DNA from 3 places in the Photobacterium sp. S4TG1 genome. Region 2 is predicted to be linked to each of the others. Evidence: riboswitches for the same ligand, from Rfam matches in the RefSeq annotation. Region 2 holds a riboswitch; each other region holds the start of a gene.
What was found. Region 2 has a riboswitch for lysine ahead of VXS03_RS07880 (Na+/H+ antiporter NhaC family protein). Riboswitches for the same ligand answer to the same signal wherever they lie in the genome.
Positions count from the first base shown of each region.

Region 1: linked by a shared signal. The riboswitch ahead of VXS03_RS01975 (Na+/H+ antiporter NhaC family protein) and the one ahead of VXS03_RS07880 (Na+/H+ antiporter NhaC family protein) in region 2 are both predicted to bind lysine.
Region 3: linked by a shared signal. The riboswitch ahead of lysC (lysine-sensitive aspartokinase 3) and the one ahead of VXS03_RS07880 (Na+/H+ antiporter NhaC family protein) in region 2 are both predicted to bind lysine.

Region 1 covers NZ_JAYXUH010000001.1:407,319-411,719, reverse strand. Annotated here, with positions in the region: gene VXS03_RS01980 (H-NS family histone-like protein) at 1-218, opposite strand, end outside; lysine riboswitch at 600-782, shown strand; gene VXS03_RS01975 (Na+/H+ antiporter NhaC family protein) at 891-2,483, shown strand; gene VXS03_RS01970 (thymidine kinase) at 2,657-3,235, shown strand; gene hisIE (bifunctional phosphoribosyl-AMP cyclohydrolase/phosphoribosyl-ATP diphosphatase HisIE) at 3,317-3,943, opposite strand; gene hisF (imidazole glycerol phosphate synthase subunit HisF) at 3,940-4,401, opposite strand, start outside.
Region 2 covers NZ_JAYXUH010000004.1:201,638-206,038, reverse strand. Annotated here, with positions in the region: gene VXS03_RS07885 (VOC family protein) at 1-425, opposite strand, end outside; gene VXS03_RS07880 (Na+/H+ antiporter NhaC family protein) at 525-2,114, opposite strand; lysine riboswitch at 2,198-2,372, opposite strand; gene ccoP (cytochrome-c oxidase, cbb3-type subunit III) at 2,524-4,401, opposite strand, start outside.
Region 3 covers NZ_JAYXUH010000009.1:6,915-11,315, reverse strand. Annotated here, with positions in the region: gene VXS03_RS11820 (PglL family O-oligosaccharyltransferase) at 1-1,602, shown strand, start outside; gene VXS03_RS11815 (pyridoxal-phosphate-dependent aminotransferase family protein) at 1,661-2,779, opposite strand; lysine riboswitch at 2,987-3,168, shown strand; gene lysC (lysine-sensitive aspartokinase 3) at 3,282-4,401, shown strand, end outside.

The sequences.
Region 1 (4,401 bases), on a different contig from region 2:
TCTGGGTCAATACCGTCAGCTAATAGCATTTCACGATATTGAGCTAGTTTTTCATTACGCTCATTTTCTTTTGCTTGTTCTTCAGCTTCAGCTTCTGAACGTTCAGTAACAACTGTTGTTAGTTTATCCAACGCTTCTTCAAGTTGCTCTAGTGTATATTCACGCGAAAGTGCGCGTAGGCTTCGAAGGTTTAAAAGCGCTTTCATTGCATCAGACATTTTATATTTCCTGTTATTTTTAATTAACTGTAAATAATAATAGCAGCATTAAAACATTTTTTGCAATAGTAATACTTTTATACATTACGTGTAAAACATTTTAATCATTTCTTTATTTAAAAAATAGTTATATTCGGTATATGAGGCTATTTATAAAATGATTCTTCATTAATAGTATAAATACGAGCCAAATAGTTTTGGTTATTGTTACTGCTCTTTATATGTTAAATGATAATAAAATTTAAAATGTTATACCACTTCGTTATTGCTGAACGTTTATGGTTGTTACCAATTCATTTGTGATATCTATTGTTAATGATTTTGACTTATGGTGTTGCAAACTTGAATCGTTTACGTAGAATGTTTTATTACATCTTTAATGATAAGGGTAGAGGTGCATTGTTTATTAGTAACTAATATGAGGGTGATACCGACGACTATTAGTGAAAGGAGTCAATGCCGAAGTAAGATGCATATTATCAAATATTCTTACTGGGGTTACATTGAATAAGTGTAATACTGCCATAGTAGATAAAGATATAACTATGGAGCGCTACTGTAGAGGCTGGGAAGGCTAACCTTCTTTCTATATACTCAATTGAATATGCCATCATGGTTATATCTAACAGTAGATCTTCTAACCAGAATTGGTTGTCGTAGAGATTATAAACTTTGATAGATTATTCCCACTCATTAACATCCATTATTCCGCCACTAGTCGCACTTGGCTTGGCGATTTTAACACGTAGAGTTTTATTGTCTTTAGGTACAGGTGTTGTGCTTGGAGCATTATTTCTTAATGATTTTTCTTTCACTAATACAGCGTCCTATCTTGCTACATCAATCAAAGGGTTATTCATTGCAGATGATGGCATTAATACTTGGAACATGAGTATTGTGCTGTTTTTAATCTTGCTCGGGATGACCACTGCCTTATTAACACTGTCTGGTGGCACCCGTGCTTTTGCTGAATGGGCACAGACAAAAATAAAGACCAAGCGTGGGGCAAAACTTTTGGCCGCTTTTTTAGGGGTATTCATTTTTGTCGACGACTATTTTAATAGCCTTGCGGTTGGTTCTATTGCTCGACCAGTGACTGATCGTTTTCATGTGTCACGCTCAAAATTAGCTTATATCCTTGATTCAACGGCAGCACCAATGTGTGTATTAATGCCAGCATCGAGTTGGGGGGCTTATATTATTACGCTTATTGGTGGCATATTAGTGACCCATGGTGTTACTGAATATACGCCATTAAGTGCCTTTATGACGTTAGCACCAATGAATTTTTATGCTATTTTTGCCTTAGCAATGGTTTTTGTTGTGTCATGGTTTCAGTGGGACATTGGCCCGATGAGAAAACATGAGATTGCTGCAAATCACGGCTGTGGTACGGATGAGGGGGGGGATGTTGATGATCAGGCGAAAGATTTAACAGAAGAGCTTGATATAAAAGAGAGCTTACAAGGCCGTGTTGGTGATTTAGTGTGGCCAATTATTATTCTTATTATCGCCACGTTCTTCTTTATGGTGTTTACGGGCTATCAAGTTCTTATCTCTGAAGGTAAACCGTTTTCATTATTAGGCGCTTTTGAAAATACCAATGTTGGTCAAGCACTATGTCTGGGTGGTGGCTTTGGTTTAATTGCTGCTATTATTCCTGTATTTCGTCAGCGTATTGCCGCCAAAGAGATCAGTAATACACTTTGGGTTGGCGCAAAATCAATGTTTGGTGCGATTTTAATTTTATTATTTGCATGGAGTATTGGTGGCGTTATTGGCGATATGAAAACAGGTCAATATTTATCAACGCTTGTTCAAGGCAATATTAATCCTGCATTATTACCAATGATCTTGTTTTTGTTATCAGGCATTATGGCATTCTCAACCGGTACTTCATGGGGAACGTTTGGAATTATGTTACCTATTGCCGGTGATCTTGCTGGTGCGACCGAAATTAGCCTAATGTTACCTATGCTTGCAAGTGTGCTTGCTGGATCTGTATTTGGTGATCACTGTTCTCCAATATCAGATACGACGATATTGTCTTCGACAGGTGCACGCTGTCATCATATTGATCATGTGGCAACTCAATTACCTTATGCATTATCTGTTGCTGTTATTGCTGCAATTGGATTTTTAACTTTAGGGATTACAGATTCATTGGCGTTAGCATTTTTAGTGGCAACGGTAGCCTTTATATTAATGTGTTTCGTTTTATCATGGTTGTCGAGTCGCCCCATAAAAGCAACAGGGTTACGTTAATATCCCATGTTATTAAAATAACCCAATGGATGTAAATTGAACCAGTTAATGAAGATTAGCTGGTTTTTTTATAGTAACAATAACAGTTGTTGACCTAGGTGCTTTTCATTGACGGCAATTTTATGTAGCATCTGCGCGTTTTTTAAATGTAATTCGTATGACTAGGAAAGCTAATGGCCCAAATGTATTTCTATTACTCAGCAATGAATGCTGGGAAATCGACCACATTATTACAATCATCATTTAACTACCGTGAGCGCGGCATGACGCCAATTATTTTTACGGCGGCGATTGATGATCGTTTTGGTAAAGGTAAAGTTAGCTCTCGCATTGGGTTACAAGAAGATGCTGAATTATTTAATTCGACAGATGATTTGTATCAGAGATTAATCAATTTTTCGAACGCAGGTAAAATTGACTGTGTGTTAATTGATGAATGCCAATTTTTAACGAAAGAGCAAGTTTATCAATTGACTGAAGTGGTCGATAAATTAGATATTCCTGTTTTATGCTACGGATTACGAACAGATTTTCTTGGCGAGTTATTTGAAGGTAGCCGTTATTTATTATCTTGGGCTGATAAATTAGTTGAATTGAAAACGATTTGTCATTGTGGTCGTAAAGCGAACATGGTTATTCGCCAAGATGCTGCGGGTAATGCTATTGCAGGTGGTAACCAGGTTGAAATTGGTGGTAATGATCGCTACGTATCAGTATGTCGATTACATTATAAAGAAGCTTTAGGTCGTTAATTTTAAGGCTTAATCTCGTTTTATATACACAGAAAGCCAGCTGAATTTTAGCTGGCTTTTGTTTTATTGGAGCTAATAAGACTATTCTTTCTTATTATGACGCTCTTGTAGTTTATCGGTGACATCAGACAGTGACAAACCTTGATCTTGAAGCAGTACAAGTAGGTGATAGATCAAATCCGCTGACTCACACACTAATTCCGCTTTGTCACCCGACGTTGCCGCAAGCGCGACTTCAACGCCTTCTTCGCCCACTTTTTGCGATATACGCTTGGTGCCACGGGAATAGAGGCTAGCGGTGTAGGAAGAGTCAGGATCTGCACCTTTACGACTCGCCAAAAGTTGCTCAAGTTGATGAAGGAAAACCAGTGACGGTGGTTGTGCACCGCTTTTATCATTATCGAAACAGGTGGTCGTGTTTAAGTGGCAAGTTGGACCAATCGGATCGACTTGAATTAATAATGTATCTTGATCACAATCGAGCTTAATACTTTTTAGGCGTAATACATTGCCTGATGTTTCACCTTTAGTCCATAACCGATTTTTTGTACGTGACCAAAAAGTAACTTGCTCCGTTGCCAATGTTTTTGCTAATGCTTCATCATTCATATAGCCCAGCATTAATACTTGGCCACTATTACTATCTTGAATAATAGCAGGGATTAATCCGGCTACTTTTTCCCAATCAATAGATGTTGTTAAACTCATAGTCGAATCTCCAGCTGTTGTTGTTTTAGGTAGTGCTTTAACTCACCGATATTAATGATTTGCTTATGAAACACCGACGCTGCCAGTGCGCCATCAACATTGGCGAGTTGAAAAGCATCACGAAAGTGTGACATTTCACCCGCGCCGCCAGAGGCAATTAAAGGCACGTTACAGACATTGCGTACCATGTTGAGTTGTTCTAAATCGTAACCATTACGCACACCATCTTGGTTCATCATATTTAATACAATTTCACCTGCACCACGACGTTGGACTTCTTCAACCCAAGCACGTGTTTGCCATTGAGTGGCTTGAGTGCGGTGTTCATCACCCGTAAATTGATATACCTGATATTGACCTGCTTCAGCATCAAAATAGGAGTCAATACCGACAACGATACATTGCACTCCGAACTTGTCTGCGAGTGTGGTGATTAATGACGGATCAGTTAGTGCTGG
Region 2 (4,401 bases):
TTAGCTTGTGAAATCCATGGTTCAGCAGGGGATAACGGCTCACCTTTTTGTAGTAATTCAACTGAAATACCATCAGGCGAACGAACAAAAGCCATGTGACCATCACGAGGTGGACGATTAATCGTTACGCCATTGTCTTGTAAGTGTTGGCATAATTGGTAAATATCATCAACACGAAATGCTAGATGACCAAAATTACGGCCGCCAGTATAAGCCTCAGCATCCCAATTATAGGTTAATTCTAATAGTGGTGATTGTGTTGCTATTGCCGCTTGTGCCTGAGCGGGTGCGGCTAAAAATACTAATGTAAAACGCCCACGTTCACTTTCTTTTCTATTTGTTTCAACTAACCCTAATTTATTGCAGTAAAAGTCCAGTGAGGCATCTAAATCACTGACACGTACCATAGTGTGTAAATATTCCATTGCTTATCTCCTAAATAAAAAATCCCCGCAGTTTACTGCTCTAGAATAAATCAAATAAGCACGAAAACGAACGGGGATTCTTGTTTAATAGTGTTGTTGTTAATTAGTTTGTGTTACTACCATAAGTTGTTGCTTCTTATCTTGGCGTACATGGTAGATACAGCAGCCGATGAACCAAACAGAGCTAACAGCAATACCGATAATGGTTGAGCCAGTAATACCCATTGCAAGGTAACCTAGGAATGCACCAAAAGCGACAGTTAATGCGTAAGGTAACTGCGTCATAACGTGATCCATGTGATGACTGCCTGCACCTGTTGCTGACAAAATACTGGTGCTTGAAATCGGTGAACTGTGATCACCAAATACTGAACCTGCTAATACTGCTGATAGCATAGGCATTAATAAGTTAACATCACTTGCAATCGCCATATCACCTGCCAATGGCAACATAATACCAAATGTACCCCAACTAGTGCCGGTCGCAAAAGACATACCACACGATAGTAAGAACACTAATGCAGGCAGTAACTCAACAGGTAACCCATATTTTGTTAATGATGCTAAGTATTGTCCTGTTTGCATGTCGCTTACAACAGTACCAATCGTCCATGCAAATAACAGAATGATAATTGCTGGCATCATCGCTTGAACACCTTGAGGTGCAGCTGTTAACCATGTTTTTAATGGCAACTTTAAGCGCAGTGCTAACACAATGGACACTGCAAGACTACATAATGCGGCATATACTAATGATGAACCAACATCAGTATGCTCTATTGAGCCGATTAAGCTAAATGCTTGACCTTTAGCCGCTAATACTTCTGCACCGCTGATGATCATAAATACAACGCTAGAAACAGTCAGAGTAAGAATTGGTAAGACCATATCAATCATGGTGCCATTACCTTCACCTTCAGTAGTGATTTCTAATCCTTTAGGGTGACCTTTTGATTCATCCCAAAGTTGGCCGTCACGTGCGCGTTCTTCGTGCTTACGCATTGGACCAATATCAAGTTGGAACGTGATAACCACAAGCACCATTAATAAGGTAAACACAGCATACAAATTCATTGGAATCATCTGTACGAATAATGAAATCGGACTCGTTTCAGTAATATCGTTGGTCACCAAAATACCGCCAAGGATCGCAATGATATATGCGCCCCACGATGAAATAGGGGTAATAACACATACAGGTGCTGCGGTTGAATCTAACAGGTAAGCTAATTTTGCACGTGAAATTTGAAAACGGTCAGTTACGGGACGACAAATAGGTCCAACAGATAGGCTGTGGAAGAAGTCATCAATAAAGAAGGCAAATACCATCATACCCGTTAAGATATTGGCACTGCGACGATCTTTACAGCGACGAACACCCCATTCAGCAAATGCCTTGGTTGCGCCTGTTGCGGTCATTAAGCTAATCAAACCACCGAGTAATAACATAAATAATAACATGTTAACGTTACTGGTATTGATCGCACCATCAGCCCAAACTAAGCCAAGAATTTGATGTAAAAGATATTGTAGTGCTGCGAGTGGGTTGAAATTATTTAGAAGGATTGATCCTGCAATAATGCCCACGCCTAAAGACAACAATACGCGGCGGGTAGTAATTGCAAGAATAACTGCCAGTAGTGCGGGAACTACCGATAATAACGAATCAGAATATTGAACTAAATTCATGGATCTCTTAAACACCTATAATAAGGTGGAGATCTACCGAAAGGATAGAGAAACAGATTTCTTTAGAAATAATACTTCTTATCCCTTAGGGTAGCGCTCCATAGACAACATAACTATGGCAGTTCTGTACTTATTAAATACAGAACCAGCGATTATTGATGACTCAATAATTACTTCGGCGCTGACTCCTTTCTTCGGCTCTCATTGGGGATCTCCCTCCAACCGAATACTTTTAGGCAGCGCGCCTCTACTCAAAGGATTAGTCTTGACTATACCTAGATATTTCTCACAAGCAATAAAAAATAATGCTAAATTGTGTAATAGGTTTAAAATACAGCAGCTCAGCTAACTGATTATAGTTTCAATCAGTTAGCGCATGCTTATTTCGTTATTGTTGCATATTGTTTCGTTATTCAGGATTGTCGTTCATCGGTTGGGTCATATTGTGAATATTGCCTGCAAATCCTGCTTTGATAAGATCTTGACGAATTTTAGTTACCTCTTTTTCTGTCACAGGGATATTTCTTCCCCCTAATTTTTGACGTACAAATGTAATTAATTGAGCCAAATCAGCATCATTTAAAACTGTGTTAAAACTACTCATTGGCATAAAATCTATTTCTTGTTCTAAGAAGTTTGGCATTAAACCGCGAATAGTAACAGCAATGGTGTCATACGGATCTTTATGCATGATAATGCCATTATTAAGCAGTGCTGGTGCAATACCTTCGCGACCTTTACCATCTGGGCCATGACAAGCACCACAGGTTTGAATATACAGTCCATATAATTGCTGATCTTTAGTTTGTTGATCGGCAGAACCTTCAGCTAAATTAGGATTCTGAATATTTATTTGTGCTGGCGTTAAATCACCAAAGCCAGGTGGTGTAATTTGACCAACCGATTTATCTAATACGTTATATTTGTCGCCTGTAATAAGGTATTCCGCAATAGCACTGACATCTTCACGGGTTAAATAACGGGTACTGTTTTTTACCACTTCCGCCATCCCACCAAATGCGGTGCCTTTTTCGGAATGGCCTGTTTTAAGAAAATCAGTCAGTGAATTTACATCCCAGCGATCTTGATAAAGTTCGGTTGCGGTAATATCAGGTGCCATCCAGCCATCAATTAAATTACCTTGAAAGAGCTTATCGGCAATTAACGCTTGAGCAATATTCCGTGGTGTGTGGCACTCAGAACAGTGGCCCAAGCTCATGGTTAAATATTTACCTCGACGCCAAGTTTCAGTGCTGTTGGCTGGATATTGTAATGGGTCAGTATCAAGAAATGCGATATTCCAACCTAATAACCCTAAGCGAATATTACTTGGAAACATCATTTGGTTATCTAAATTACGAGTATTTACGTAATTGAGTGATTGCATGTATACCCATAATGCTTCGGTATCAGCATCTGTAATATATTGATAAGAAGAGTAGGGCATGGCAGGGTAAAGATAGCCGTGTTTGCCTTTACCTTTATGCAGGGCATCATAAAATTCACCATAAGTATAATCGCCAATACCAAATTCAGGGTGCGATGAAATATTAGTGGAATACAATGTACCAAATGGAGTAACAAAACCTAGCCCGCCACCAAATAATTCGCCACCTTCACCCGTATGACAAGCAACGCAGTCTCCAGCGTAAGCGAGATATTGTCCTTGAGTAATTTGTTCTTTGTTTAATTGGGCAATTTCGGTTTTACGAACAGTATTTTGATGACGTAGATAGGCGCCTAATGCTTGAATTTCAGCATCAGAGAGTTGCTGGGAAAAGGCTGGCATAACATTATTAAGACCATTGTTTATAGTATGCGTAATGCCCTCAATACTGCCATTATGTAACCAGATATTATCGGTTAAATTGGGGGCACCAAGTAATTGATTGCCTTTTGCATCACTACCGTGACAACTGGTACAGTTTTTATTAAAGACAGTTTTACCTTGTTGTAATGCAAAACTTGATGCTGAAAGAATACGATCAGCTTGTAACGAGGCAATATAAGTGGCGACATGATTAATATCTTCAGCAGATAGAATAGTTTTCCAACCCGCCATAACACCATTACGGCCTTGAGTAATGGAGTGATAAATATCTTTATCTGTACCACCATACAGCCATACATCATCAGTTAAGTTAGGAAAGTGGGTTTGACCTTCTGCTTCACTTAAATGACAAGCGGCACAATGGGTTTGAAACAGGGCGTTACCCGCTGTCACGATGGTATCGTCTTGACTTAATTGGAGGTATGAACCGTCGCTGAGTTTTGCCTGTGCGATTTG
Region 3 (4,401 bases), on a different contig from region 2:
GGTTCAGGACTTGAGCTATCTTTTAATGCCAGTGCTTGGATTCCATTTAGCTTTGCTATTGGCTGCGGTCTATTAGAAATTTGTCGTCAAAAAATATGGCGTTATTCTCGTATGACGTTAATTTTATTTGCTAGCTGCCTTCTACTGTCACTGCCCATTTTTTATGCTGATGCTGATGGCTTTGCCGTTTCCAATCGCTTACTTACCCTCTGGGCTGGTTTTTTATTTTTCATTAGCTTACAACAGTTTGTTTTTACTCATAATCAACGCCAACGACTCTTGTGGTTTATCACGATTGCAGTATTAATCGAAGCCGCTTTTGGATGGTATCAATTTTTAGGATTATCTGCGCACAACCGTTTTGGCTATGACGTTATAGCTAACCGTCCTTACGGCATCTTTCAACAGCCCAATGTTATGGCAAGCTTCTTAGCGACAGGGCTTGTTATTGCCGCTTATCTACTAGCGCGTTTACCTCGCTATAGAGGTAAATGGGCATGGCAGCATCTAATCATATTAGCTGTTCCCGTTATGACAATTCCGTTATTGGTAGTACTTAACTCACGCACAGGTTGGCTAGGGGCGAGTATAGGCTCATTATTAATGCTGCCTTATGTACATCGTTTTGCGGCAAGATACCAGCAGCGCATGTGGGGCTTAATGTTATTGTTAGGCGTAGCATTAGCATGGCAATTTAGTTCAACTACCAATAGCTCTTTTTCGCAGGATGTTCGTATCACATTAGATAGTCCACGAGAAATACATATACCACAAGCTTATGAAATGTTTACCACTAAGCCCCTAACAGGTTATGGCTATGGTAAATTTGAAGTCGCGTATATCACTCAAACTGCATTGTGGCACCAACGCGATCCGTCACATCAACACGCAGGGATCCCAAGTTTAGATCATCCACATAATGAATTACTTTTTTGGGCCGTAGAAGGTGGAATTGTACCGCTATTAGGTTTGATCATCGCAGCGTTAGCCGTCATGATTAGTATCAAAAAAGCCCCTAATGGTACTCAGCTAGCGTTGGTTGGATTATTTTTTCCAATCGTATTGCACACGCAATTAGAATATCCGTTTTATCACTCACTCGCCCATTGGATCATTTTTATTATTTTGATCTTCTGGGTGGATAATCTCACCGCTAAATACCACCGCTATCAAACTCAATATATACTCGCACTTAAAGTCAGTGCCATCACGATACCGATAATGGTGACTGGTTTTATGGTAACCACCTTATATTCAGGATGGTTACTAACTAAGTTTGAGACAACGCAACCAGTTGATATCAAATATTTAGTCAAAGTAAATAATCCTTGGGCATGGCAGGATCGGTTTGAATGGGATTTACACCTCACTCAATTACAAGTCGGAATCGCCACCAATAAACCTCAATTAGTAACTGATTATATTATTTGGGCTAAGCAAAAAGCCCATACTTGGCCACGACCAGCGTTATATCAAAATCTTATTTTGGCTTATAATCATCAACATAAGACAGCTCAAGCCGCACAAGTTACAGCAGAAGCACAACAGTTATTTCCTGGAATAACACTCTCAAAAGCAGCAACAACTTCTGCCGCAAAATAATAAAGTGTTAACTACCATCAATGGCGATCACTATCACCATTGATGGCTAACATCATTCTTATTTTAATGTGCTTTCAAGCGCTTTAAGACACAAAGCGACATTTTCACTGCGCGCAGCATAGCCCATTAATCCAATTCGCCAGGCTTTACCGGCAAGAGTACCTAACCCTGCACCAATTTCCAAATTGTAACGCTCTAATAACGTCGATCTTACTGCCGCATCATCAACACCTTCAGGAATATAAACCGCATTAAGTTGAGGTAACCGATACGCCTCTGCAACTACAAATTCAATTCCTAATGCTTCAAGTCCAACCTTTAACTCAAGATGTGCCCGTTGATGCCGTTGCCAAGCTTGCTCTAACCCTTCGTTATGTAATAACACTAAAGCTTCATGTAGAGCATATAAACTATTAACAGGCGCAGTATGATGATAACTACGTTTACCTTCACCACTCCAATAACCCAGCACTAAACTTTGATCTAAAAACCAACTTTGCACTGCTGTTTCACGCTGCTGAATTTTATTTATAGCTTGCTCGGAAAACGTCAGCGGCGATAATCCGGGAACACAAGATAAACACTTCTGACTACCGGAATAAACCGCATCAAGTTGCCACTCATCCACCAGCAACGGTACGCCGCCTAAAGATGTTACGGCATCAACAATGGTTAAACAGCCATACTTTCGTGCAATTTCAGCCAAGGTTTTTGCATCAGATAATGCGCCAGTTGACGTTTCTGCATGTACAAAAGCAACAATTTTAATATCAGGATCGGTCTGTAATGCTTGTTCAACCAAAGCTGGAGATACTGGCTCGCCCCATGCATTATCAACCATAATGGCAATACCACCACAGCGTTCAACGTTCTCTCGCATGCGATCGCCAAATACACCATTACGGCAAACTAATACCTTATCTCCTGTCTCAACTAAATTAACAAAACAGGCTTCCATACCCGCACTACCTGGCGCTGACACCGCAATCGTAAACGTATTTTTCGTTTGAAATGCATATTGTAGTAGCTGCTTGAGCTCATCCATCATTTTAATAAATAGCGGATCAAGGTGACCAATTGTCGGTCGGCTTAATGCTTGTAATACTTGTGGATAGATATCAGAGGGCCCCGGCCCCATAAGTGTTCTTTGAGGCGGTATAAAACTGGTGATAGGCATAGATTCAACTCCATTAAATCATGATTATTATCAATAGGGTGATGGAAAGATTAATCGTTATTACAGAGTATTAGAGCAATGCCAAAGCTGCAAGTAACGACCTGAGATCCTGTTAGTTATACCTACTTTTTGTTAACTATCGAGAAATTATCATTTAACAATTGACAACTAAGGGCGATTTCCTATTCAATAACAACAGTGATTATTCACGACAGAAGAGGTGCGTTACCTAGGTAGCCAAATTGAAGGGCCCAACCCTAAATCAATTTTGTGAGGGAGAGTAACGCCGAGATATCACCTGTTTGGGGCAGATGATATCGGCTATGAGAGTTGAATCTCTCAGGCTGTCATCTAAGTCAGGTTGACTATGATGGGGAGCTTCTGGGTAGCCGCACCAGCGTTACTGCCTATTACCTCCTCGACAATGGACGTCGGGAATTCTTCCGAAGCAAAAAGTCTACTTTGCAGTATTTACGATATAAGGGAGAACACCGTAATGAGCATGCTTTCGACCGCAACAACCAACCCAGTAATTGTGGCCAAATTTGGTGGCACCAGTGTCGCTAACTATGCCGCAATGTGTCGCAGTGCCAATATAGTTATTGCTAATCCACACACCAAAATAGTGTTAATAAGTGCTTGCTCAGGCGTGACCAATTTACTGGTAGCCCTAGCCAAGGGTATTAGTGATATCACTTTACGCCAACAACATTTACAGCAATTAACCACAACTCACCAACAGATACTGGATCAACTTCAGCATCCACACGCAGTGAGTGGTGCTATTTACACACTATTAGATGATATAGCTTCTGCCTCTGCGCAGGCAGCAATAGCATCGTCATCACAACTTACTGACAAATTAGTCAGTCATGGCGAGCTATTATCAACCCATCTTTTTAATCAAATTTTAGTCGAAATGAATGCTGCTGCGATTCGATTTGATATTCGTGATGTCATGCGTACTGATACCCAATTTGGTAAAGCATTGCCGCAACCCGAACTTATTCGTCAATTAGCTCAACAACATTTAGTGCCACTTATCGATACTCAGATTGTGGTTTCACAAGGCTTTATTGGCAGTGATGAGCTTGGCAATACCACCACACTGGGGCGAGGCGGCAGTGATTATAGTGCCGCATTAATTGCAGAAGCCGTTGATGCGACCACACTAGAGATCTGGACCGATGTTCCGGGAATGTACACTACCGATCCTCGTATTACAGCTGCAGCCAAACCGATCAAAGAAATCAGCTTTAGTGAAGCCTCTGAAATGGCCAATTTTGGTGCGAAGATCCTCCATCCATCAACACTGGTTCCAGCCATTCGCCACCAGATTCCGGTATTTATTGGGTCATCAACAGCGCCGCAACAAGGTGGAACATGGATCAGAAAAACCGTGAATCAAGCGCCACTCTTTAGAGCATTAGCACTGCGTGGAAATCAGACGATGGTGACACTCACCAGTCTTAACATGTTTCAAGCTTATGGTTTTTTGGCCGAAGTGTTTCGTATTTTGGCAGAACATAAAATCTCGGTCGATTTAATAACCACCTCAGAAGTCAGTGTTTCGTTAACGCTTGATCAAACTGATACAGGTGGCGGTGCCCCAACATTACCCT